Regions from separate parts of the Bradyrhizobium sp. YCK136 genome, predicted to be linked through region 2. Evidence: riboswitches for the same ligand, from Rfam matches in the RefSeq annotation. Region 2 holds a riboswitch; the other holds the start of a gene.
The links. Region 2 has a riboswitch for ZMP and ZTP ahead of glyA (serine hydroxymethyltransferase). Riboswitches for the same ligand answer to the same signal wherever they lie in the genome.
Positions count from the first base shown of each region.

Region 1: linked by a shared signal. The riboswitch ahead of purH (bifunctional phosphoribosylaminoimidazolecarboxamide formyltransferase/IMP cyclohydrolase) and the one ahead of glyA (serine hydroxymethyltransferase) in region 2 are both predicted to bind ZMP and ZTP.

Region 1 is NZ_CP172424.1:71,983-79,826, forward strand. It holds gene ggt (gamma-glutamyltransferase) at 1-875, opposite strand, end outside; gene ACFLEY_RS00380 (MFS transporter) at 974-2,359, shown strand; gene purH (bifunctional phosphoribosylaminoimidazolecarboxamide formyltransferase/IMP cyclohydrolase) at 2,416-4,008, opposite strand; ZMP/ZTP riboswitch at 4,034-4,116, opposite strand; gene ACFLEY_RS00390 (heparinase II/III family protein) at 4,176-5,894, opposite strand; gene ACFLEY_RS00395 (transcription antitermination factor NusB) at 6,054-7,400, opposite strand; gene ACFLEY_RS00400 (DUF1674 domain-containing protein) at 7,590-7,799, shown strand; gene ACFLEY_RS00405 (FAD/NAD(P)-binding protein) at 7,804-7,844, opposite strand, start outside.
Region 2 is NZ_CP172424.1:3,062,648-3,070,491, reverse strand. It holds gene ACFLEY_RS14445 (hypothetical protein) at 18-269, opposite strand; gene ACFLEY_RS14440 (VF_A0006 family four-cysteine protein) at 252-482, shown strand; partial or broken gene ACFLEY_RS14435 (cystathionine gamma-synthase family protein) at 492-1,773, opposite strand; gene glyA (serine hydroxymethyltransferase) at 1,922-3,211, opposite strand; ZMP/ZTP riboswitch at 3,246-3,331, opposite strand; gene ACFLEY_RS14425 (cytochrome c) at 3,528-3,977, opposite strand; gene ACFLEY_RS14420 (xanthine dehydrogenase family protein molybdopterin-binding subunit) at 4,103-6,412, opposite strand; gene ACFLEY_RS14415 (hypothetical protein) at 6,642-6,851, opposite strand; partial or broken gene ACFLEY_RS14410 (hypothetical protein) at 6,862-7,008, opposite strand; gene ACFLEY_RS14405 (DUF1127 domain-containing protein) at 7,216-7,350, opposite strand; gene murJ (murein biosynthesis integral membrane protein MurJ) at 7,753-7,844, opposite strand, start outside.

The DNA.
Region 1 (7,844 bases), 3.0 Mb from region 2:
ACGATGTCGTAGCCGCGATAAGTGCCGCGCACCGGCGTGCGGATCACCGCCTGATAGGTCTTCAGATCGGCTGGCGTCATGATGCCGCCCGCCTCGGACACGGCCTTGGCGAGTTTGTCCGCGACCGCGCCCTCATAGAAGCCGCGTGGTCCCTGCGCGGCGACGGCCGCCAGCGTATCGGCAAGGTCGCCCTGCACCAGCCTGTCGCCGTCACTGAGCGGCGCGCCATCGGGGCGCGAGAAGATCCTGGCCGCGGAAGGCCAGCGTGTCAGCCGCCGGTGCCAGCCCGGGAGCGTGTCGGCGATGTCGTCGCTGACGACGAAGCCGTCGCGGGCGAGCGCGATCGCAGGCTCGAGCAATTGCGCCAGCGTGAACTGGCCCGAGCCATATTTCTCCCATGCCAGGGCAAGGCCTGCGACGGTTCCGGGCACGCCGATGCCGAGCGCGGAATCGCGCGACTTCGCAATGTCGGGCTTGCCGTCGGGGCCGAGGAAGATTTGCGGCGTGGTCGCTGCCGGCGCGGTCTCGCGATAGTCGATCGCGATGTCCTCGTTGCGCTCGGCGGAATGGATCATCATGAAGCCGCCGCCGCCGATATTGCCGGCGCGCGGATAGGTCACCGCCATCGCAAAACCGGTCGCGACCGCGGCATCGACGGCATTGCCGCCGCGTCGCAGGATATCGGCGCCGACCTGCGCCGATATCTTTTCCTGCGCCACCACCATGCCGTGCTCGGCTGCAACGGCATGCACCGTGTCGAGCGCCGGCGGGACATAGCCCCGCCGCGCATCCTGCGCGGTCGCAGATGCCAGACCAAGCGCCAGAGTGGCCAGGAAGGCGAAAAACGTCCGCCGGGTCGAAAATGACGACATCATCAAATTTCCGCCGGGTCCTCGGGACAGTTCACACGCGTCGCTTATGCTATACGGTTTGCCCCAAGACAGGCAAAACTGTTCGTGATGAGGACTGCGTGATGACGACGATCGCCCCGGATGCGCGCATGGCCGGCGTGCTGCGGACCTATCCGCCGCGCGCCGCTGTCATCAGCTGGATCTTTTTCGACTGGGCTGCGCAGCCTTATTTCACGCTGATCACGACCTTCGTGTTCGCGCCCTATTTCGCCACCAGCATCGCGCCAGATGCTGCCACAGGCCAATCGCTGTGGGGCTTTGCGATGGCGGCTGCGGGCCTCGCCATCGCGCTGATGTCGCCGGTGCTGGGGGCCATCGCGGATGCCTCGGGCCGCAGGAAACCATGGATCGCGGGGTTCGGCACGCTGCTGGTGCTGGCGTCCTGCACGCTGTGGATCGGCAAGCCCGGCGATCCCTCAGTCATTCCGCCCCTGCTCACCGCGGTCGCGCTCGCCAGCGTCGGCGCGGAATTCGCCACCCTCTTCAACAACGCGATGATGCCGACCCTGGTGCCGCCCGAGCGAATCGGCCGGCTCTCCGGCACCGGCTGGGCTACGGGTTACATCGGCGGCATCGTGAGCCTGATCATCGTGCTCGGCTTGCTCGCTGCGAATCCCGAGACCGGACGCACGCTGCTCGGCTTCACGCCGCTGTTCGGGCTCGATCCGGCCAGTCATCAAGGTGATCGCGCCGCCGGACCGCTGACCGGGGTGTGGTTCATCATCTTCGTGACGCCGATGTTCCTGTTCACGCCGGACTATCCGGCGAAGCGGCCGGTGCGCGAGGCGCTACGCAAAGGCCTGTCGGAGCTGAAGCAATCGATCAGGAGTTTGCCGCAGCAGAAATCGCTCGCAGCGTTCCTGCTCGCCAACATGATCTACACCGACGGCCTGGTGTCGCTGTTCGCATTCGGCGGCATCTACGCCGCCGGCACCTTCGGCTGGCACACGATCCAGATCGGCACCTTCGGAATCATGCTCGCCATCGCCGGCGCGTTCGGCGCCTGGCTCGGCGGCAAGCTCGACGATCATCTCGGGCCGAAGCGCGTCATCGCCGGCAGCATGCTGATTCTGCTGCTGTCGGTGGCGGCGATCCTTCTGGTCGACAAGGACAGCGTGCTGTTCGTCAAGGTCGCGGCCCCCCAGCCGGGCGCTCCCCTGTTCTCGAGCGCGGCTGAACGCGCCTATCTCGTGCTGGGCTGCCTGATTGGCGCCGCCGGCGGTCCGCTTCAGGCTGCCTCGCGCACGTTGCTGATCCGCCTCGCGCCAAAGGATCGCATCGCGCAGTATTTCGGCCTGTTCGCGCTGACCGGGAAAGTGACGTCCTTCATCGGCCCACTGCTGATCGGCATGATCACGGCGGTGACGGCCAGCCAGAAGGCCGGCATGGCCGTGCTGGTGGTGTTCTTCGTCGCGGGACTGGGGCTGTTGATGCGGGTGCGGGAGTAGCTTCCCGCCGTCGTTCCGGGGCATCGCGGAGCGATGAACCCGGAATGACGGCGAAATCAGTGCCTGAAATGCCGCGTTCCCGTGAACACCATGGCGATGCCGTGCTCGTCGGCGGCCTTGATCACCTCGTCGTCGCGCATGGAGCCGCCGGGCTGCACAACGGCGGTAGCGCCGGCCTCGATGCAGGCGAGCATGCCGTCGGCGAACGGGAAGAACGCATCCGAGGCCACCACCGAGCCCTTGGTGAGCGGCTCGGCGAGCTTCAGCTCAGCCGCCGCATCCTGCGCCTTGCGCGCCGCGATCCGGGCTGAATCGACCCGGCTCATCTGGCCCGCGCCGATGCCGACGGTAGCGAGATCCTTGGCGTAGATGATGGTGTTGGACTTGACGTGCTTGGCCACCCGGAACGCGAACTTGAGGTCGCGCATCTCGGCGTCCGTGGGCGCACGCTTGGTCACCACCTTGAACGTCATGTCGTCGACCACGGCGTTGTCGCGGCTCTGCACGAGCAGGCCGCCGGCCACCGTCTTGGCGGTGAGGCCCGGCGCGCGCGGATCGGGCAGGCTGCCCGCGAGCAGCAGGCGGAGGTTCTTGCGCGCGCCGATGATCGCGATCGCTTCCTCGCTGGCGTCGGGCGCGATGATCACCTCGGTGAAGATCTTCGTGATCTCGCGCGCGGTGTCGGCGTCGAGCGCGCGGTTCATCGCGATGATGCCGCCGAACGCCGAGGTCGAATCGCAGGCGAGCGCTTTGCGATAGGCGCTGACGAGGTCGGAGCCCTCAGCGACGCCGCAGGGATTGGCGTGCTTGACGATGACGCAGGCCGCGGTGCGCTTGGCGTCAAACTCGCCGATGCACTCGTATGCCGCATCGGTGTCGTTGATGTTGTTGTAGGAGAGCTCCTTGCCCTGCAGCTGCCGTGCGGTCGAGACGCCCGGGCGCTTGTCGGGAGTCGCATAGAATGCCGCGGTCTGGTGCGGGTTCTCGCCGTAGCGCAGCGACTGGATCAATTTGCCGCCGAAGGCGCGGAAATCAGGTGCGTCGATCTCGAGCTGCCGGTTGAACCAGTTCGAGATCGCGGCGTCGTAGGCCGCGGTGCGCGCATAGGCCTTCGCGGCAAGCCGCCGGCGCAGCTTCAGCGTGGTTGCGCCCTTGTTGGCGGCGAGTTCGTCGAGCACCGCCTTGTAGTCCTCGGCCTCGACCACCACGGCGACGTCGTCATGGTTCTTGGCGGCGGCGCGGATCATCGCGGGGCCGCCGATGTCGATGTTCTCGATGCAATCCTCGAAGCCCGCGCCTTTGTCCACGGTCGCCTCGAACGGATAGAGATTGACGACGAGCAGATCGATCGGCGCGATGCCGTGCGCCTTCATCGCATCCGCATGGTCCTTGTTGTCGCGGATCGCGAGCAGGCCGCCATGCACCTTCGGATGCAGCGTCTTGACGCGGCCGTCCATCATCTCGGGGAAGCCGGTCAGCTCGGAAACGTCCTTCACCTTGAGGCCGGCCGCGGCGATCGCCTTGGCGGTGCCGCCGGTCGAAACCAGTTCGACGTCATGGGCGGCAAGCGCCTTGGCGAATTCGATCAGGCCGGTCTTGTCGGAGACGGAAAGCAGGGCACGGGTGACGCGGCGGGGATGGTCAGTCATGAGCAAGATCCTCTGTCTTAAGGAGTGTCTATGCCCAGGCGCGCGGCGTCTTAAGTCCCGCGCTTCCCGATGGTGCTCCATCCAAGGTCGCCAGTCGCGCGAGCGAGCGCTCGATAGCAGCTTTCGGCCGTTTTCACAACGATGAGATGGGGCCGAATCGTGCGCATTTACAGCGGAAGTTCCGGCTCGCGGCGGGCGTTGCGGCGGGCATTGGTGACAGCGGGCGAAGCGGTGGAGCGGACAAAGCTCCAGCGGAGCGAGGGCACCTGGCGGGCATCCTGCCGGATCACGATCTGCGCGGTGCGGCGCGGGCCGTCATTGCCGGCCAGGAACACGCTGTCCTCGAGATCGACCTTGTCGTCGAGCGCCTCGAAGGTCCAGACGTCGCGGTTCGGCAGCACCAGCATGACGCCGCGGGCATCCGACAGCCGGCTCGCCTTCACCGCCGGATGCAGATGGAAGCGGACCGCGAAATCGGCATCCGCGCCCTTGAAACGTCCGCCTTGCGGCGGCGACAGCGTGTCCTCGCCGTCGATGCGCGCGCCGTCATTGGCGATCATCAGGACGCGGCGATGGATCGCGCCGAATTTGGCAAGATAGCCGTCATGCGACGTCGTGAGCAGCGTGCCGTTCTGAACGACCTCGCGATAGCTCTCGACCTCGACCGGGCCGCTGGTGACAGGCGAGCCATGCAACAGCCGCTTCATCGCCGACATCTCCACGAACTGGCATGAAGAGGTGTCGTGATAGGTCAGCGTCGAATGCGCCGCCGTGCTGCGCGCGAACGGCCGCCAATTGTCGCGGCCCGTGGTCGGCATCCCGCAATTGGTGACGATGCGGCTGATGCCGGAGGACAATTCGAACGACAGGCAGCCGGCATGGGCGTCGTGGCTGACGCCGGCCGGCGGTGGCGGGCCGGTGTCGATGATCAGTGTGGTCTGGCCGGCATCGAGGCGCTGGAAGCCGGTATGCGGCATGTTCGCCATCGGCGCGCCGTGGGTGTCGTCATAGGCGAGCAGCGTGGCGAGCAGGTCCGAGGGCGTTGCGCTCATGCCGTTGAACAGCGCGAAATTGCCGTCGCCATGCCGGAAGAAGCGCAGCATCGGCATCATGCGGTCGATCGCGTTGAGCAGCGCCGGCGGCGGCGCGATGTTGCGCGCGGCAAAGGTCTGCCGCAGCGGCAAGAGGTCGATCAGGAGCTCGATCAGCGCGCCCGGATTGCGGGAGATGTGTCCGCCGTCGGGCAGGATCTGCCGCTGCAGTTCGTCCGAAAGTTTTTTCGAGGCGCTGCGGATATGGCGCGCCTGGTTGGCGAGGCAGAGTGTCGTGTAGCACAGCGCGATCAGCACCTGGAGCTTCGGCACCCCGTCCGGGATGTTGACCATGGTGTAGCGCAGGAAGCGGATCTCGCGGGCCAGCGCGCGCAGATAGCGGCGGTAGAATTTGTTGTCGGTGTCGTTGAGCACCAGGGGCGCCTGCGACAGCAGCGAGATCACGCGCCGCGCGAGCACGTCGGCGCGCCGCGCGACGGGGCGGCGCTTGTTGGCGGGGTTGGCGATCCAGTCCTCGACCAGCGCGCGCGCATTGGCGCGCGTCAGCGCGGTGTCGGCGGCGCGCAGATGGCGCAGCCAGCCGAAGCCGAGCAGCGCAACCTCCCAATCCTCCGACGGCGGCTCGAGATCGAAGATCGAGCGGCCGTGGCAATTGACGATCTTGCCAGCGAAGACGAAGCGGCCGGCATAGATCTCGGCGGCGCGGGTCGCGTCCGCGGTGCGCAGATCATGCGGCGCGATGATCAGGCGGTCGGTGCGGCCGGGCCAGACCCGTGACAGCGCAACGGAGCCGCCGCTCGCGCGCGCGAGCATGTTCCGCGCGAAGCGGTTCATCACCAGCGTCGAGATACGTCTGCGTTGAGCGACCGACACGCCTTGCCTTGAAGGGGGAGAGGAGGATTCCGACGAATCCTTATTAATCCCAAAATCGACCGTCTGACACCACCTTGAACGGTGGGAATCAACGCCGAGGTTGCAAAAACCAGTGCAAAATCAGGATTTAACGAGCCGGGCTGCAAAGAATCCGTCGAGCCCGCCGAGCTTGGGATCGGCGTTCGGCAGATGGCTGGGCAGGGTGCGCAGGTCGCCCTCGGCAGTGATGATCTCGGAGAGCCCTGAGACCTCCAACGCCTCGATCGGGACGCGGCGAAGCGCAGGCTCTGCGGCCAGCAGCGTGGCGATGGCCTGTTCGCCCTCTTCGGGTTCCAGCGAGCAGGTGCAGTAGACCAGCGTCCCGCCCGGCTTGAGCAGCGAGACCGATTTTCGCAGCAGCCGCTGCTGGAGCGCGGTCAGGGCGGCGATGTCGGACTCCTGTCGCAGCCAGGCCACGTCGGGATGACGGCGGATCGTGCCGGTCGAGGTGCAGGGCGCGTCGATCAGGATACCGTCAAAACCTTCGGCGGGGCCGGCCCATTCCGCGGCGTCAGCGACGACGGTCTCGGCCTGGAGCGACAGCCGCGCCAGATTCTCGCGCAGCCGTGCGACCCGGGCGGGCGAGCGGTCGATCGCCGTGACATGCGCGCCGGCGTGCGCCAGTTGCGCGGTCTTGCCGCCGGGGGCGGCGCAGAGATCGGCAATGGACTTGCCCTTAATGTCGCCGAACAGCCGGGCCGGCAATGCGGCGGCGGCATCCTGCACCCACCACTGTCCCTCGGCGAAGCCGGGCAGCATGGTCACCGAGCCGTGCAGCAGCATCCGCACCGTCCCCGTCGGCAGCGTCTCGCCGTGCAGGCGGCTCGCCCATTGTTCGGCGTCCGACTTCACGGTCAGATCGAGTGACGGCTCATGGCCGAGCGCCAGCGCCATGTCTCTTGCGGCGGCCTCGCCATAATGTGCGCGCCAGCGCGCCAGCAGCCATGGCGGCAGGTCCAGCGATTGCGTGGCGACTTCCTCGACCAGCGCCTGGCCCTCGCGCGCACAGCGGCGCAGCACGGCGTTGACGAGGCCGGCATAGCGCGCGGCGCGCCGGTCGGATTGCACGAGGCGGACGGAGAGATCGACGGCGGCATGATCGGGCACGTCCATCCAGAGGATCTGGGCGGCGCCGATCAGCAGCGCGCTCTGCGCGCGCGGTGCTTCGGAGGGGATGCCCTTGTCGAGCAGGCGGGATAGCACATGGCCGAGCGTGCCGAGCCGGCGCAGCACGGTCGCGACCAGGCGGCGCATCAGCGCGCGGTCGCGGTCGGCCAGCGTCTTCAGTCCGGGATGGGCGCCGCTGCCGTCGAGCTGGTCGTCAAGCGTGCGGTGCTTGTGCAGCACGCCGTCGACGATGTCGGCGGCAATCCGCCGCGCCGCGAGACCAGGCACTTCGGATGGTGGGGCGAAACGTTGAGATGGCATGCGGAAGCAAGGTTCTGAGCGAGCGGCAGTTCCGCCGATATGGGCGCATGCCTTGAGAAAGCGATCTCTGGCACGCGAATATGCCAAATGTAAGAATCGCTTCCGGCTTTTTCAGCCCTTTGGGCCCGATTTCAGGAATGCGTTATTGGACGTCGCATTGCGGCTCGTCCTGCGCTAGAAGACCTGGCGATGAGTGACCAGCCACCCGTTTCCGATCGCAAGCCGCTGTCGCCGGCAGCCCAGCGCGCGCTGGCCGAGGCCGAGGCGCGCCGACAGGCTGCGGCGGTCCAGGCCGAGGACGACGCCAAGGCGACGCCGAAAGAGTTGCAGGGGCCGAAGGGACCCGAGCCGACCCGCTACGGCGATTGGGAGCGCAAGGGCATCGCGTCCGACTTCTGAGCCGTCAGCCGGATCGGTCGACGATGCGGGCAAGGCTCGTCCCGG
Region 2 (7,844 bases):
CGATTCGGGCGAGGACCTTAACGTGCGGGAATGTCCGAACCTCGTGCCTTGCCAGCCTCGCGCGTTCCGCCGTAAACTTCGGCCTCACCAATTTCCAGAGTGGCACCGTGCGGCTCGTTTCCAGCGTTCTCGATCGGCCCGGCGACGCCGGCATCAGAAGATCGGCGCGCGCGCCGTGGCACGTTGTGCCAGGCCTCGTCGCCGCCGGAGCGTTTCTTTGCTTCTTCGGACCGGTGCTCGCGCAGAGCGACATGGAAAAGCAAGCTCAATGCGAGCTGTCCGCAATCCGCGATACACGATCGCCCCTTGCCGTGCAGTACATCCGCTCCGCCTGCAACTGGCTCGTCGTCAACGGCGATTCCCTGTTGAACGCATCCAGCAAGGGCTATTACGTCTGCCTCGTGCGGCAGCTCTCGGGCGCGCAGAGCAACGAGGCTGCCGCGGCGATCATGTCGGCATGCCGCGCGTCCAATCCGCTTTGATCCCCCCGCTCAAGCCGCGTTCAGCGCCTGCGCGAGGTCCGCGATCAGATCCGACGGGTTCTCGATGCCGATCGACAGCCGGATCGTGGAATCGAGCACGCCGATCTTCTGGCGGATGTCGGCGGGAACGCCGGAATGGGTCATCGTCGCCGGCAGGCTGGCCAGCGACTCCGTGCCGCCGAGGCTCACCGCCAGCTTGAGGATTTGCAGCGCGTTGAGGAATTTGACCGCGGCCTCCTTGCCGCCGGCGATGTCGAACGAGAACGTCGATCCCGCCCCCAGGCACTGCCTCGCGAACACACGCCCCGCTGGCGATGCCTCCTCGTGATGACCGAGATAGTGGACCTTGGCCACCTTGGGATGATCGCGCAAATAAGCCGCCACGAGGCGCGCATTCGCATCGGCTTTTTCCATGCGCAGGCTCAGCGTCTCGAGCGAGCGGTTGATCATCCAGCAGGAATGCGGATCGAGCTGGGTGCCGATGGCTCCGCGCAGCGACTTGATGCCCTTCATGATCGCCTTCGCGCCGAGCGGCGCCCGCGATCAGGTCGGAGTGACCGCCGACATATTTGGTCAGCGAGTACAGCGAAAGGTCCGCGCCATGCTCGATCGGCCGCTGAAACACCGGCCCGAGCAGCGTATTGTCGCAGGCGATGATCGGCGTATGCCCCTGGGTCTTTCCGATCGCGTCGGCGATGCGGCGGATCATCGCGACGTCGACGAGGCCATTGGTCGGGTTGGCCGGGGTCTCGATCAGGATCATCGAAACCCGGCCCTTGCCCATCGCCTCCTCCGAGGCCTGCTTGACCGCCGCCTCGTCGATGCCGTCGGCAAAGCCGACAGCGCCGATCGACAGGCGCGCAAGCGTGTTGGTCAGCAGGGTTTCCGTCCCGCCATAGAGCGGCTGGGAGTGCAGGATGACGTCGCCGGGGCGCACGAAGGCGAGGATCGTGGTTGCGATGGCCGCCATGCCGGAGGAGAACAGCGCGCAGCTCTCGGTGCGCTCATAGACCGCGAGCCTGTCCTCGACGATTTCGCTGTTGGGGTGGTTGAAGCGCGAATAGACCAGGCCCGCGCCCATCCCCTCCGGCGGCTCGCGCCGGCCGGCGACGTAGTCGAAGAAGTCCTGCCCGTCTTCGGCGGTCTTGAACACGAAGGTCGAGGTCAGGAACACCGGCGGCTTGATGGCGCCTTCCGACAGTTGCGGATCATAGCCATAGGTCAGCATCAGCGTTTCCGGATGCAGCATATGGTTGCCGATGTGGGTCTTCGACGGAAAGGGTTTTACCATGGCCAGTCTCGCTGTTGACTAGGATCCGCGCCGCGCGTTGGAACTCCAAACATCGTGAGGCAATCGGGAGCGAGATGCGCCGGCATCCAGCAGGTCGAATCAACGCCGCGGCGGCTCGACCGAAGATAACCACTCTGAGAACGATCCGTCAGGCCTTCGGAACAGAATTTGCTCCGGACACCACGCCCGGAACAGGAAAAGCCCGGCACATCTCGACGCACTCTGACCTGAGGCGCGCGACGACCACATCGTTGCCGTTCGCCTGCAGAGCCGCCGCAATGAACTCGCCGATACGACGCATTTCGGGCTCTCCCATGCCACGCGTGGTCGCCGCCGGTGTCCCAAGGCGAATACCGCTCGGCCTGAGCGGCGGGCGCGGATCGTCCGGAATCACTTGCTTGTTCGTGGTGATGGCTATGGCATCAAGCACATCCTCGGCGGCCCGCCCGTCCATTCCGACGGACGCTGCCGTATCGACGACCATCATGTGATTGTCCGTCCCGTCCGTGACCAGCTTCATCCCGCGCTCCATCAGCGCGCCGGCAAGAACCTTCGCGTTGCGCAAGACCTGCCGCGCGTAGACCTGGAAATCCGGGGTCGCCGCCTTCTTGAGCGTCACGGCAATCCCGGCCACGACGTTCATGTGAGGTCCGCCCTGCAAACCGGGAAATACGGAAGCATCGATCCGACCGGCATTTTCTTTCCGGCATAGGATGATCCCGCCCCGGGGGCCGCGCAGTGTCTTGTGGGATGTCGTCGTCATGACGTCGAAGCCGGCATCAATCGGATTGCGCATGACATTCGCGGCAACCAATCCGCCATAGTGGCTCACGTCAGCCATCGTGAGCGCGCCAACTTCGTCGGCAATACTCTTGAATGCCGCATAGTCCAGGTCGCGCGGATAGGAGCTGTAGCCGCACAACACCATCTTCGGACGCGCTTCACGCGCAATCGCGCGCAATTCGTCGAAATCTATCGCGCCGCCGTTTGACGGGTCCGTCTTGTAGCGAATGAAGTTGAACAAACGCCCCATATGGGACACCGGCGCGCCGTGGGTGAGATGACCGCCATGGGACAGGTCCATGGCGAGAATGGTGTCGCCGGGCTCCAACAGGCCGAGATAGACGGCCTGATTCATCGGCGATCCGGAAAGAGGCTGAACGTTGGCGTGCTCGGCACGAAAAAGCGAGCAAGCCCGCTCGCGTGCGAGGCGCTCGATTTCGTCCGTATACTGCTGGCCGCCGTAGTATCGGCGTCCCGGATATCCCTCGGAATATTTATTGGTGAAGACCGATCCGAGCAGCTCAAGCACCTCCGGGTAGGTGTAATTCTCGGACGGAATCAGCTCGACGCCGTCCTGTTGGCGGCGCTCTTCCCCCACAAGGGCAGCGGCGATCTCTTGATCGTTGATGGACAGTTCGTTGCGAAATGACGGCATGCTCGGGCTCCTCAACACGCTGTTTTTCCAGCAGATTGGTTGCCCAGGCGATCGGCGTCGGAACCCTTCGCGCTTCACCGTGGTCGATTCCACGTTAGCTCGCCAGTCGCGCGATAGGACGAATGAGCACGGAGGCTCTTCGTGAAGTACAACCTAGCTGACCTGCGCACCTGCCGCAACTACCAGGTCCGGCAGGCCGTGCTGATTGAAGCAACGCTCGGAGCCGCATGAGCGAAGCGACATGCGGGGTCGCCTTCCCCGGATATCGCTGCGCTCATCCGGGCTACGAGGTCGAGCGTGGAAAAAATTCAGGTGGCTACTTCAACTTCAGCCGATACGTCTCGTGGCAGTCGGTGCAACGATCGTTGATCGCGGTATAGGCGGCCTTGAGGCTCGCGACGTCGGTGATCTTGCCCTTGACCTGCGCGATCGCCTTCTGCACCGGCGGGATCTTGGAGTCGAAATCGGCCTTGTTCTTCCAGACCTTCGGCGAGGCCCCATAGGTCGCGTTCACCACGTCCTGCTTGGGATTGACTTCGAAGGTCTTGGCGATCTTGGCGACGTCGGTCTCGAGATTGGCGATCGCCTCGTCGGCGGCCTTCTGGTCGTAGGGGATATCGCCCTTGGTCATCTTCAGGATGACCGTATAGAGGCTCTTGGCCTGCGAGCGCATCAGATTATCCTGTTGAACCGCGACCTCCTGCTGCGCCATCACGGCGCCCGCGCCCAATAGCAGGGTCGTCACGACAATCATCGTCCGTTTCATTGGTTAGTTTCTCCGACTCGCAGATGCCTTGGGATTGGACCCTCCACCCGCTTCACGGGAGTCGCGATCCATCCATGGATAGAACCCCGCGCGGGGCGTTTATTCCCGCGCGGCAGGATTGTGGCTTACAGGCTGTGACGGCGACGGTGCTCGCTGATGGCGATCCACACCCGTTCCGGGGTCGCCGGCATGTCGATGTGGTCGATCTTGTACTCGCGCCAGAGCCCGTCGACGATGGCGTTGACGACGGCCGGACAGGAGCCGATCGCGCCGGCCTCGCCCGCCCCCTTCACGCCCATGGGATTGGTCTTGCATGGAACGTTGGCGGTCTCGAACACGAAGTCCGGACCATCAGCCGCCCGCGGCAGCGCGTAGTCCATGAAGGTCGCGGTGATCAGCTGGCCGTCACCGGCGCCGTAGACCACCTGCTCCATCAAGGCCTGGCCGATGCCCTGCATGGCGCCGCCATGCACTTGGCCAGCGAGCAGCAGCGGGTTGAGCGTCTTGCCGAAATCGTCGACGATCACGTAGTGGACGATCTTGATGATGCCGGTCGCCGGATCGATCTCGACCTCCGCGACATGGGTGCCGTTGGGATAGGTGCCGTCGGCGCTGGCGAAGGTGGCGCTGCCGTTCAGCTTCGACGGATCGGCGCCCGGCCGCTTGGCGAGATCGGCGAACGAGATCGAACGGTCGGTACCGGCGATGCGCAACACGCCCTCCGATATCTCGAGGTCGCCGGCGCTGGCTTCCAGCGCCTGCGCCGCGATCTCCTTCAGCTTTTGCCCGAGCTCGCGCGTGGCGCGCTCGACGCTGACGCCGCCTGACGGGATCGAAGCCGAGCCGCCGGTGCCGAGACCGGTCGCGATCTCGTCGGTATCGCCCTGACGGACGTGGACGCGCTCCGGCGCCACGCCGAACTGCTCGGCGACGATCTGCGCATAGGCGGTCTGGTGCCCCTGTCCGCTCGACTGCGTGCCGATCAGGACAGTGACGTCGCCATTGGGATCGAGGCGGACGTTGGCCGTCTCCTCACCCATCACGCCGCAAATCTCGACATAGCTCGCAAGGCCGATGCCGCGAATGAGCCCCTGCTTCTTGGCCGCCTTGGCGCGCTTGGGAAACTCCTTCCACTCGGCGATTTCCATGGCGCGCTTCAGATGCGCGGCGAAGTCGCCGGAATCATAGACCTTGCCCGTGGCCGTCTTGTACGGCAGCGCCTTTGGCTGGATGAAGTTCTTGCGGCGGATGGCGTCCGGCGTCATGTCGAGCTTGCGGGCGCAGGCATCGACGAGGCGCTCGATGACATAGGCCGCCTCGGGCCGGCCCGCGCCGCGATAGGCGTCGACCGGCACGCTGTGGGTGAAGATGGTGCGCACCCGGCAGTGGAAGGCCTGGATGTCGTAGAGGCCCGGCAGCATGCCGGCGCCGCCATGCGGGATATAGGGCCCGAAGGTCGACAGATACGCGCCCATGTCGCCCATCAAGTCGCAATCCATGGCGAGGAACTTGCCGTCTTCAGTCAGCGCCATCTTCGCGGTCGTGACGTTGTCGCGACCCTGCGCGTCGCCCATGAAATGCTCGGAGCGGTCGGCCGCCCATTTCACCGCCTTCTTCAGCTTGCGCGCCGCGACCGCCATCAGGGCGTATTCGCGGTACGGAAACAGTTTTGTGCCGAAGCCGCCGCCGACGTCGGGGCAGATCACCCGCATCTTCTCGGTCGGGATGTTCAGCACGTTCTGGCAGAGAATGTCGCGCAGGCGATGGCTGCCCTGGCTGCCGACCGTCAGCGTCAGATGGTCGCGCTTGGCGTCATATTCGCAGACCGCCGCGCGCGTCTCCATGAAGTTCGCGACCACGCGCGGATTGACGATGGCGATCTCGGCGACCGCATGCGCCTTGGCAAAGGCGGCTTCGGTCGCGGCCTTGTCGCCGATCGAAACGTCGAACAGCACGTTGCCGGCCTTGTCCGGCCAGACCTGCGGCGCGCCCTTCTTCACGGCGTTGACGACGCCGGTCACCGCCGGCAGAGGCGACCATTTGACCTCGATCGCCTCGATCGCGTCGCGAGCCTGGTCGATGGTCTCGGCGACCACGAAGGCGATGGAATCGCCGACATGGCGCACCTCGTCCTTGGCCAGGATCGGGTAAGGCGGGCCGGTGAAGGGATCGGTCTCGAGGTTGAACAGGCAGGGCAGATTGCCGAGATCCCCAACGTCGTCGGCGGTCAGGATCAGCGCGACGCCGGGAAGCCCGCGGGCGCGGCTCGCATCGATGGTGTATTTGGCATGCGCATGCGGCGAGCGCAGCATCAAGCAGCGGAGCGCGGCCTGCGGCGCGTAATCGTCGGTATAGCGGCCCTTGCCGCGGATGAGCGCGTCATCCTCCTTGCGCAGCACACTTTGGCCAACGCCGAACTTGATGGGAGCAGCCATTTTTTATCCCGTTCTCATGGTTGTTTTGCCGGCATATTGCCGTGGAAAAAGTGGCAAGGCAAATGGGTTTGGGCGTGAACGTTGATCGCAGGCCGGGAAAAGCACCGTTCATCCGTCAACGGAATTTGCTTGGAAAGGCTGAAGTCCGCTCATTTCCCGTGGGTCCTAGGATTCGGCGCTCCGCCGCTGCGCCCGGTTTCCAGCCCAACCAGGCCACGCCAAATCGAATTCAGCGGATGAATTTCTTCATCATAAGGTACTGGTCGTACGTGATATCCCCGATGCGGATGGCGCCAGGATCGGTGCCGTAGACTTCGAACCCATTCCGCTTGTAGGTCTTGATTGCAGCGGTTGCTGTTAACAAGACGGCAAGATGCACCTGTTCGACACGTGCCTCGGCATGGGGCAAGAATCTCTTTGATGAGCCGATCTCCGACACCTTTCCCTTGATCGTCTTCTCTTACATAGACCGTGAAGATTTGACCCCGGTGCTGCGATCTCTTGTAGGGTGAGACATGGAGGCCCGCGATGCCGATCAAGCTCCCGGATTCAAACGCGCCAAGAATAGTGCCACTGAGCCAGTGGCGATAAGCCATCAGCATCGCTTCACCGCCTTCGTCCTCTTCAGGAGAACCAAACGTTTGAGGGTACTTCTGAAGCGCCTTTCGCGAAAGAGATCCAGATCATCGACAGTCAATCGCCGGACTTCTACGTCCGCCTGAGCAACAGCAACATGTGACGTCATGATCGCCACCTTTCTATTGTAATGGCGCGGGATCGCATAAGCAGAGATTTATGGTCAGTTACATCACACCACGGCCCCACAGGCCCGTCGTGCCATCTCTAAGCCTGTCTATTGCGCGTTCTGGCGTGAGGTAGTCGATCTCGCCACGTGTCAAGCCGATATCCATCAATTCCCTGTCACTCAGGTCCTGCAAGGAGACGCGCGGGCTCTGACGCCGATCCCGAAATGCAAGCCAATATCGCTTGCAAGCTCAAGACGGTGGAGAGGTCGAGGCGAAGCCGCGCAGCATCACCCCCCGTCTCGGAGGTGATGTTAGTCTGTTGCGGTGGCATGGGACGCTCCTGCTGTTGTGCCGGCAGGGAGCGTGGCCAAACAAAAGGCCCCGTCCGATGCCGGCGGGGCCTGGTGGAAAGATGTCGTCGTCGAATTCCTAGCGCGCGACTCCTCCCACGGCCCAGCCGAAGCGGGTCACGTGCATCGAGTTGATATTGCGCACTGATTTGATCATGAGGCGACCGTACCACAGCAATCGTGCAAAATCAAGGGATGTGCGGAGGTCACTTACACCCTGGAGACGAGTGCTACGCTCCGGCGCCTAGCCGCGCACCAGCGCGATCAGCCAGCGGCGGCCGAACAGAACGAGGATCGCGAGCGCATAGACGATCGTGCCCCCGACGGCCAGCAGGA